2 regions of the Nonomuraea sp. CA-141351 genome follow, and region 2 is predicted to be linked to the other one. Evidence: riboswitches for the same ligand, from Rfam matches in the RefSeq annotation. Region 2 holds a riboswitch; the other holds the start of a gene.
The links. Region 2 has a riboswitch for thiamine pyrophosphate ahead of tenA (thiaminase II). Riboswitches for the same ligand answer to the same signal wherever they lie in the genome.
Positions count from the first base shown of each region.

Region 1: linked by a shared signal. The riboswitch ahead of ACQPWU_RS00345 (purine-cytosine permease family protein) and the one ahead of tenA (thiaminase II) in region 2 are both predicted to bind thiamine pyrophosphate.

Region 1 is NZ_CP191982.1:69,372-74,215, reverse strand. Features, by position in the region: gene ACQPWU_RS00360 (MFS transporter) at 264-1,682, opposite strand; gene ACQPWU_RS00355 (winged helix-turn-helix transcriptional regulator) at 1,759-2,193, shown strand; gene ACQPWU_RS00350 (rhodanese-like domain-containing protein) at 2,190-2,513, shown strand; TPP riboswitch at 2,588-2,701, shown strand; gene ACQPWU_RS00345 (purine-cytosine permease family protein) at 2,692-4,023, shown strand; gene ACQPWU_RS00340 (methylated-DNA--[protein]-cysteine S-methyltransferase) at 3,989-4,561, opposite strand; gene ACQPWU_RS00335 (PAS domain S-box protein) at 4,657-4,844, shown strand, end outside.
Region 2 is NZ_CP191982.1:7,077,829-7,082,672, forward strand. Features, by position in the region: gene ACQPWU_RS33440 (BTAD domain-containing putative transcriptional regulator) at 1-1,201, shown strand, start outside; gene tenA (thiaminase II) at 1,212-1,895, opposite strand; TPP riboswitch at 1,887-1,981, opposite strand; gene ACQPWU_RS33450 (ABC transporter substrate-binding protein) at 2,128-3,180, shown strand; gene ACQPWU_RS33455 (ABC transporter permease) at 3,177-4,004, shown strand; gene ACQPWU_RS33460 (ABC transporter ATP-binding protein) at 3,980-4,687, shown strand; gene ACQPWU_RS33465 (NAD(P)H-binding protein) at 4,740-4,844, opposite strand, start outside.

The DNA of each region.
Region 1 (4,844 bases), 5.8 Mb from region 2:
CCCTCGGCGCCGCACACGTTGCGCCGAGCCCCACCGCACACCACCCCGCCGACCCGGCGCCCCAACCGCCGGCACCGCCCATCGTCCCGCCGACCGGTGCCCGAGCGGCCTGCGCCGCGGACCGTCCCGCCGACGCGGCACGCCCCCACGGGCGTTGCCTCCTCGGGCGGTGCCCACGAGCGGCGTGTCCCCGACCAGCGGTTGCGCTCCACGAGTCGGCGCACCCCCACGAGCCGGTGCGTCCCATGGTCGGCCTGGGTGGGTCAGGCGTCGATCGGTACCCGGTCCGCCTTCCGTGTCCCCATGTGCCTGCGGAGCCCGTAGGCCGCCACCACCGCGGCCAGCAGGGTGGCCGTCACCGGGACAGCCAGGGCCGTGCGTAGCGCCGTGAGGCCCGACTCCGCGGTGGTCCCGTCGCCCAGGGCCGCCACGTTGACCGCCGTCACCATCGACAGGCCCAGGGCGGCGCCGAACTGGAACGACGTGTTGATGAGGCCGCTCGCCAGCCCCTGCTCCTCCGGTGCGATCCCGTCCGTGGCCACGATCGTGAGGGGGCCGTAGACGAAGGCGAACATCAGGCCGATCAGCAGCATCGAGGGCAGCATGGCCGCATACGTCCAGTCGAGTCCCACCCCGAGGAAGAGCGCGTACGCCAGCAGCCCCGACAGCAGGCCGCCCAGGACGACCTTGGCGTTGCCGTACCGGTTGACCAGCCACGGCGTGAGCGTCGGGGCGAGGACCACGTCGGCGGCGGCCGCCAGCAGCGCCAGGCCCGTCTGGATGGTGGACCAGCCGCGCAGCTCCTGCAGATACAGCGTGACCAGGAACTGGAAGCCGAAGAACGACGCCGTGAGCAGGGCGGCCGTGACGTTCGCCCGCACCAGGGCGCCCGACCTGAGCAGGCCGAGGCGGACCAGGGGGTGGGTGGAGCGGCGTTCGACGGCGACGAAGGCCCCGAGGAGCGCCAGGCCCCCGAGGAAGGCGGCCGCCGTCAGCGGCCAGTTGTCGGACGGGTGCTCGAGGCGTACCACCCCGTAGACCAGGAGCATCATCGCTCCCGTGACGCTCAGAGCGCCGGCCGCGTCGAAACCGCCGCCGCGAGGCCCGGAAGGAAGGGAGTCGGAAGGAGAGCCCTTGAGCAGGGGGATCGCGGCGAGGAGGATCACCAGCGACAGCAGGACGGGTGCGAAGAAGACCCAGCGCCAGCCGAACGCGGTCAGCAGGCCGCCGATCACCAGCCCGAGCGCGAAGCCGCCCGCGGCCGTGCCGGCGTAGATGAGCAGGGCCCGGTTCCGCTGCGGGCCCTCGGGGAAGGTCGTGGTGAGCAGGGAGAGCCCGGCGGGGGTCATGAACGCGGCGGCCACTCCCGTGACGAACCTGGCCACCAGCAGCACCCACCCCTCATGAGCGAATCCGCCGAGCCCGGAGAAGGCCAGGAACACCCCCAGCCAGATCAGGAACATCCGCCGCCGGCCCAGCAGGTCCGCCGCCCGGCCGCCGAGCAGCATGAAGCCGCCGTAGCCGAGCACGTACGCGCTCACGACCCCGCTCAGCACGCCGGTGGACAGTCCCAGGTCGGCCCTGATGGACGGGAGGGCGACGTTGAGCATGGCCACGTCGATGCCCTCGAGAAAGATGGCTCCGCACAGAACGATCAGCACGCCCCAAGAGCGAGCAGGCATGACAAACTCCCGGTTACTTCTAGGAAGGTCGGTTATCTCTTGTAACCGGACACATCATCGGCGACCATGAAATGTCATGGAAGAAGGCACTTTGGAATCACTCGGTTACTGCGACAGCACCGTGGAAGACGACTACGACGTACGCCAGTGGGACACGCGTGAGGACTGCGAGGTCCGGCAGATACTCGACCGCGTCGCGGACAAGTGGTCGCTGCTCGTGATCGCCCTGCTCGACTGCCAGACCCTGCGCTTCACCCAGCTGCGCCGCGAGATCGACGGCGTCAGCCAGCGCATGCTCAGCGTGACCCTGCGCCAGCTCGAGCGCGACGGTCTGGTCAGCCGCACGGTCCATCCCGTCGTGCCGCCCAGGGTGGACTACGCGCTGACACCGCTCGGCCGTACCCTTCACCAGACCATCAAGGCGCTGGTCACGTGGACGGAGGAGCACCAGCAGGAGATCGCCACGGCCCGTGCCGCCTACGACGCGCGGCGCGAGATGATGGAGTCATGACCGTTCCTGAGATAGAAGCCAGTGCCATTCCCGACGACGCCTACCTGCTCGACGTCCGAGAGCAGGAAGAGTGGGTCGCCGGGCACGCGCCGGAGGCAGTCCACATCCCCATGACCCAGATCCAAGGGCGGGTCGACGAGGTGCCCGGTGACCGGACGGTCTACGTCGTCTGCCGGGTCGGCGGCCGGTCCCTGCAGGTCGCGGCCTGGCTCAACCAGCTCGGGCGCGACGCGGTCAACGTCGGTGGCGGCATGCAGTCGTGGGAGTACGCGCGGCGCCCGATGGTCAGTGAGACTGGTCAAACGCCCTTCGTGGCATAAAAAGGTCCAAAAGAGCGCGTAAAGCCTCCCTGTGGCGTTTCTGCCGCCACTAGGGCATGATGAGGGCGCTAACTTCAGATCGTCGCGGGAGCTCGGGGTTCCGGGCTGAGAGGGCAGCAAGAGATCCGCTGCCGACCGCCTGAACCTGTCCGGGTAATGCCGGCGTAGGGAGTGTGCGATGACGCATGTCGCCGACGAAGTTCCCCTGACTCTCGAGGGCAGGCCGCCCAAGACCCTTGGCGTGCTCGATCAGGGTGCGCTCTGGGCGAACCTCGGGGTCAGCCTCCTGGGCTTCTCCGGGGCGCTGCTCCTGCTCGACCCGCTCGGCAACGCACCGCTCAGCCTGGCCGCCGCGCTGGTGGCCGTCGTGGTGGGCAGCCTGATCGGCACGGCCATGGTCGGCCTGTCCGCCGTCCCGGGCACGCGGACCGGGCAGCCCGCGATGGTGCTGCTGCGTGGGCTGTTCGGGGCGAGGATCTCGTACGTGCCCACGGTCCTGAACATCGTGCAGATGATTGGCTGGGGCGCGTTCGAGCTGTGGGTCATCGCCAAGGCGGCCGGCGCGATCTTCGGGGCGGTGCCGTACCAGGTGTGGGTGATCGTGGCGGGAGCGCTGACCACCGCCCTCACGATCTGGCCGCTCGGGTCGGTACGGATCCTGCGGCGGTACGTCACCATCGGCGTGATCGTGTCGCTGGTGTGGTTCGCCTGGTTCTTCCTGACCCGGGCCCCCGCGCACACCGGCGGGTCCTGGACGGCGTTCGCCCCGGCCGTGGACTACGTGATCGCGCTGTCGGTGTCGTGGGTGCCGATGGCGGCGGACTTCGCCCGGCACTCCAGGTCGGGCAGGGCCGCGTTCACCGGTGTGGTCGGCGGCTACACGCTGGCGCAGGTGGCCTGCCTGGGGCTCGGCGTGTACGCGGTGGCCATGGCGGGGGCGGACGTGGTGCAGGCCGATGGGACGTCGGTGTTCGGCCCGTTCGTCGCCGTGCCGTTGGGCGCGCTGTTCTTCGCCATCCTCGTGCTGCGCGAGACCGACCAGTCGTTCGCCAACGTCTACTCCACCACGGTCTCGCTGCAGAACCTGATGCCGCGCGTGGACCGGCGCATTCTCTCCGCCGCCATCGGCGTGCTGACCGTCGCGATCGCCCTGTTCGTGGACGTCAACTCGTACGGGGCGTTCCTGGGGGTGATCGGGGCGGTGTTCGTGCCGATGTTCGCGGTGCTGGCCGTGGACTACTTCGTGCTGGGCGGCTCGCGCGACTGGAACACCGCGGAGAACGCGCCCTCGCGCTGGTCGAGGCTGGTGCCGTGGGCGCTCGGCTTCGTGGCGTACTGGCTGACGACCTCCACGCCCACGGTCCCGCAGTGGGACGCCATCTGGCAGTCGGTCCGCGAGGTCATCGGCTTCACCCGGCAGCCGTGGATGAACGGCGCGCTCGGCGCGGCCATCGTGGCCGCGCTGGTGACGCTGCTCATCGGCTCGCTGGGGCGCGCTTCTCGACGTTGAGCAGGTGCTGCTTGGCCGCGGGTCCGCCCGCGTAGTCGCCGAGCCCGCCGTCCTCGCGCACCACCCGGTGGCACGGCACGATCACGCAGACGGGGTTGGAGGCCAGCGCGTTGCTGATCGCCCGCAGCGCGCGCGGCCTGCCGATGCTCGCGCCGATCGCCTCCAGCGTCGTCGTCGTGCCGTACGGGACCGCCATCGTCTTCTGCAGCACCGTTCGGGCGAACGACGTGGCCAGCGTCAGGTTCACCGGCGTGGCGAACGCGCGCAGGCGGCCCGAGAAGTACGCGTCCAGCTCCCTTCGCACCGGGTCGAGCCGGCGCGCGTCCGGCCCGATGAACGTGCCCACATGCCTCGTGATCAGCTCGAACACATTGTTCTCAGGCTCGAAGCTGCACGCCACGATGCCCTTGCCCGTCACCGCGAGGACCAGCCTGCCGACGGCGCCGTCATAGGTGCCGAAGGCGATGTCAGGTGGTGTCTCACCTCGATAGGTGTTGGAGGTCACGCGCAACAAGGCATCGAGATCACCACTCGACATGGCACCCACCCTCCCACCCACCGAGAATCGCCGTGACCGCAGCGTATCGGACGGATCGCCCGACGCACTCACCCTGCCACGGGCACTATGGAGGAGTGGGGGACGAATGGGCCGGGAGTGACGACGAGATAGCTCGTGCTGCGCTCGCCTGTTCGCCCAACGCCGTCATGGTCGTCGACCGGGATCAGAGCGTGCTGGTCTGGAACGAGGCGGCCGAGCGGCTGTTCGGGTGGACGGCGGAGGAGATGCTCGGGCGCCGGGCGCCGATCGTGCCGGGCGAGCT
Region 2 (4,844 bases):
CGTGGACGCGAACCTCCTGCGCCTGGCCGGCACCGACCCCGTCGGCCAGCCCCGCTACCGCCTGCACGACCTGGTCCGCTGCGCCGCGAAGGAGAAGGCGGGCGGCCCGACCGTCGACGGGGCCGAGCGGCACGCGCTCATCAGGGTGCTCGGCGGCTGGCTGACCGCCGCCGAGCACGCCGCCACGCGGCTGCCGACCACCCTCTTCGGGCTGACGTCCGACGGGGCGCCCCGCTGGAGCCTGGAGCGGGAGACACTCGGCCGCCTGACCGCCGAGCCGCTGTCGTGGTTCGACGCCGAGCGGGAGTCCCTGGTGGAGGCGGTACGGCTGGCCGCCGACGCGGGCCTGGCGCAGTCCGCGTGGGGGCTGGCCGCGACCCTGGTCCCGTACTTCGATCTGCACTGCCGCCTGGAGGAGTGGCAGGTCACGCACCGCGTCGCCCTGGACAGCGCCCGCGCGGCCGGCGACCGCCACGGCGAGGCGGCCATGCTCCGCGGCCTGGCCCAGGTGTGCCTCTACCAGGACCGGTACGCCGAGGCCGGCGACATGTTCCGGCGGGCGCGAGCCATCTTCCACGAGCTGGGCGACACGCGGAGCGAGGCGATCTCGATCTGCGGGCTGGCGGCCGTCAACCAGTTCTCCGGCCGGCATCTCAGGGCGCTCGGGTCCTTCAGGCACGCGCTGGCCATGTTCCTGGCCATCGGGGACAGGAGCGGCGAGGCGTACGCGCGGCAGGCGATCGGGCGCGTCCACCTGTCGCTGCGTGACGTGCGCCAGGCCTCCAGGTGGCTCGGGGACGCACTGCGGCTGGCCGAGGAGCTGGGCGACGCCCACCGCGAGGGCTGCGTGTCGATGCAGCTCGGCCGCATGTACGACCTGGTCGCCGAGTCCGACAGGGCCATGCGGTTCCAGGGGCACGCGCTGGACATCTTCGAGTCGCTCGGGGATCGGCACTGCGGCGCGTACGCGATGCGGAACCTGGGCGGGCTCCAGGTGGCCAGGGGCGACCGGTCGGACGGCTCCGACCAGCTGGAGCGCTCGCTGGTGATCTTCCAGCAGCTCGGGGACCGGAGCGGCGAGGCCGACACCTACCAGACGCTGGGCGAGCTGTACCGGTCGGCCGGGCGCACGGCGCTGGCGCGCCACTACCTGCACCAGGCCCGCGAGCTGCGCAGGGAGCTCAGCGAGTCGTTCGCGTGACGGCGGGGTGTCAGGCCAGCCATCGCGCCGTGGGCCAGGTCTCGAGGCGCCAGGCGCTGTCCCAGAACATCCACTCGTACTCGGTGGCCCGGCAGAACGCCTCCTCCATCGCCTGGAGCGTCGCCGGGTCGGCGAGCTCGGCCAGCCGGTCCACGAGCGCCTTGGCCTGCTCCACCGAGGCCGCGAAGGACGGGTCGGAGTAGGTGGCGATCCAGGTCCGGTACGGGTGGCCGGGAGCGCCCGCCGTACGCTCGAGCAGCGCCGTACCGACGTCCTGGTACACCCAGAAGCACGGCAGCACGGCGGCGGCGAGCACGGGTAGCGGGGCGGCGAGCGCCGTCGCCTGCAGGTAGGACGAGTAGGCCAGGCAGGTCGGCGACGTGGCGATCCCCTCCGTCTGGCCGGCCGTCAGCCCGAACTCCTCGAGGTAACCGGCGTGCAGGCCGCGCTCGACGACCAGCGCCGTGTGCGCGCTCTGGGCGAAGAACGCGGCGTCGGCCGGGTCCGTGGCGCGGGCCGAGGCGGTCGCGAGCACCTTGGAGTACGCCACGAGGTAGCGCCCGTCCTGGACGAGGTAGAACGCGAAGCGGTCCCGGTCGAGGGTGCCGTCGCGGAGGGCGGTGTTGAACGGGTGGTTGTGGATCGCGTCGAGCAGCGTGGCCGTGCGCGTCCAGATCTTCTCGGAGAAAGTCAACGATGACGTCCCTTCGCTAGTGCGAACTAGATCAGGTTCGACGGGTGTGATCTCAGCCCGGCGCCCGGGCACCCCGCGTCGTGATCGACGTTAGCAGACTCGCTCCCCTCCCCACCTCCAGAGCACACCAGCAGAATACCCGATAAATCGGTAGGAAATGTTGCTTTTGCGGTCGGGGCGTGCCTATCGTGAGTGCGGGCTTGCTGCCGTCCCACGACAAGGACCATTCCGTATGCCTGTCTCCTCCCTGTTAAGACCGGCGCTCGCCGTACTCCTGCTCGCCGCGATGGCCGCGTGCGGTCAGAGCGGCGAGCGTGAACGGCCCGCGTCAACGCTCGCGGCGGACGCTCCGCTGCCGGCCTCCGTGCCCAAGGGCACCAAGTTGATCGTCGGAGACCCGCCGACCAAGGTGGCGCTCCAGCTCTCGGGCCAGATCGACAAGTTCTCGTTCGACATCGAGTGGGCCAACATCAGCGGCGGGCCACAGACGAGCGAGGCGTTCCGGGCGGACGCGCTGGACGTCGGCGCGGTCGCCGAGATCCCGCCCATCCACGCGACCTGGACCGGCCTGCCCGTCAAGATCGTGGCCTCCAAGTTCCGCAAGGACCCGCTCAACCACCCGACGTACGAGCTGGGCATCGCGCCGGGGGTGAGCGTGAAGACCCTCACCGACCTGCGCGGCAAGAAGATCGCATACAGCCCTGGCCAGGCGCAGGGCGCGCTGGTGCTCAAGGTGCTGAAGAAGGCCGGGCTCACCAAGGACGACGTCACCCTGGTCGAGCTGCCGAGCACCGGCGACGTCTACCCGAACGCGCTGGCCTCCAAGCAGGTGGACGTGGCCCCGATCGGCGGCGTCAACATCAAGCGGTACGCCGCCAAGTGGGGCAAGGACGGCGCCACCACCATCCGGCACGGTCTGCGTGACGACCCGGGCCACCTCTACGTGCGCACGGTCACCCTGCAGGACCCGGCCAAGGCCGCCGCGATCCGCGAGTACGTCGCCGCCTGGGCACGAGCCACGCGCTGGGTCTACGAGCATCCCAAGGAGTGGATCGAGGGCTACTACGTCAAGGACCAGGGCCTGTCCGCCGCCGACGGCCAGTACCTGGTCGACCTGGCGGGCGAGCCGGACATCCCGGGCGACTGGTCGGATGCCGTCGCCAGGCACCAGGAGACCATCGACATCCTGGCCAAGGAGACGGGGAACCCGCCGCTGAAGGCACAGGACCTGTACGACCTGCGCTTCCAGTCGGTGCAGGCGGACGCGCTGAAGGGCGGCGCATGATGACACTCGTCACCTCCCGGCCGGCCGCCGTCGCTCCCGCGCGGAACCGGCGCCGCCTGCGCCCCCGCCGCCCGATCAAGTTCGGCTTCCTGCTGGGCCCGTTCCTGCTGCTGGCGCTCTGGGCGGCCGCATCGGGCTCGGGCCTGCTCGACCCCCGGTTCCTGTCGGCGCCCTGGACCGTGGTCACCACCGCGGCCGACCTGATCGAGAACGGCCGCCTCCAGGACAACCTGCTGGCCTCGGTCCAGCGCGTGGTGCTGGGCCTGGCCATCGGCGTGCCGCTCGGCACGGTGCTCGCGCTCGTGTCCGGCCTCAGCCGCTGGGGCGAGGCCGTCGTCGACGGGCCCATCCAGATCAAGCGGGCCATCCCGGCGCTGGCGCTGATGCCGCTGCTCATCCTGTGGCTGGGCATCGGCGAGGTGATGAAGGTGACGGTGATCGCCGTCGGCGTGCTCGTGCCGATCTACATCCACACCCACAACGGGCTGCGCAGCATCGACAGCCGCTACGTCGAGCTGGCCGAGACGGTCGATCTCGGGCGCGGCGCGTTCATCAGGAAGGTGGTCCTGCCGGGCGCGCTGCCGGGGTTCCTGCTGGGGATGCGGTTCGCGGTGACGACGTCGTGGCTGTTCCTGGTCGTGGCCGAGCTGATCAACTCCACCAGCGGCATCGGCTACATGATGGACCTCGCGCGCACGTACGGGCAGACGGACGTGATCCTGGTCGGCATCGTCCTGTACGGGCTGCTCGGCCTGTTCTCCGACGCCGCGGTGCGGCTCGTGGAGAGGAGGGCGCTGTCGTGGCGACGGACGTTGGCCGGCTGACCCGCACCCAGGGCCTGACCCGCCGGTACGGAACCCGTACCGTGCTCGACAGCCTGGACCTGGAGATCGCGCCCGGCGAGTTCGTGGCGCTGCTCGGGCAGAGCGGCTCGGGCAAGAGCACGCTGCTGCGCGCGCTGGCCGGGCTGGATGGCGACGCCATCGGAGGCGCCGCGGGGGACGGACTGGTCGCGGTGCCCGCGCAGGTGTCGGTGGTCTTCCAGGACGCCCGGTTGCTGCCCTGGCAGCGGGTGCTCGACAACGTCGTGCTCGGCCTCGACGGGGCCGCGGAACGGGGACGCCAGAGCCTGGCGGAGGTCGGGCTCGCCGGGCGGGAACGGGCCTGGCCGAACGAGCTGTCCGGGGGCGAGCAGCAGCGCGTGGCGCTGGCGCGGTCCCTCGTGCGCGAGCCTCAGCTACTGCTCGCCGACGAACCGTTCGGCGCGCTCGACGCCCTGACCAGGCTCAAGATGCACGCGCTGCTGCGCCGCCTGTTCGAGGAGCACCGCCCCGCGGTGCTGCTGGTCACCCACGACGTGGACGAGGCGATCGCGCTGGCCGACCGCGTCCTCGTACTCGATCAAGGGAGGATCGCGGCCGAGCAGCGGCTCGACGCGGGCAGGAGCACCGCCGAGATCCGGGCGGAGCTGCTGCGGGCGCTCGGCGTTACGGGAGACGGCCCGTGAGACGGCCCGCCGCGTCGCACCGGGAGTTCCGTGCGCGCGGCGGGCCTGCCGGTCAGCCGGTGAAGGCCGCGCGGTGGTCCTCGGCCCATGTCCGGAACGTGCGGGGCGGCCGTCCGAGGGCCTTCTCCACGTCGTCGGTCAGCCGGGCGTTGCCGCC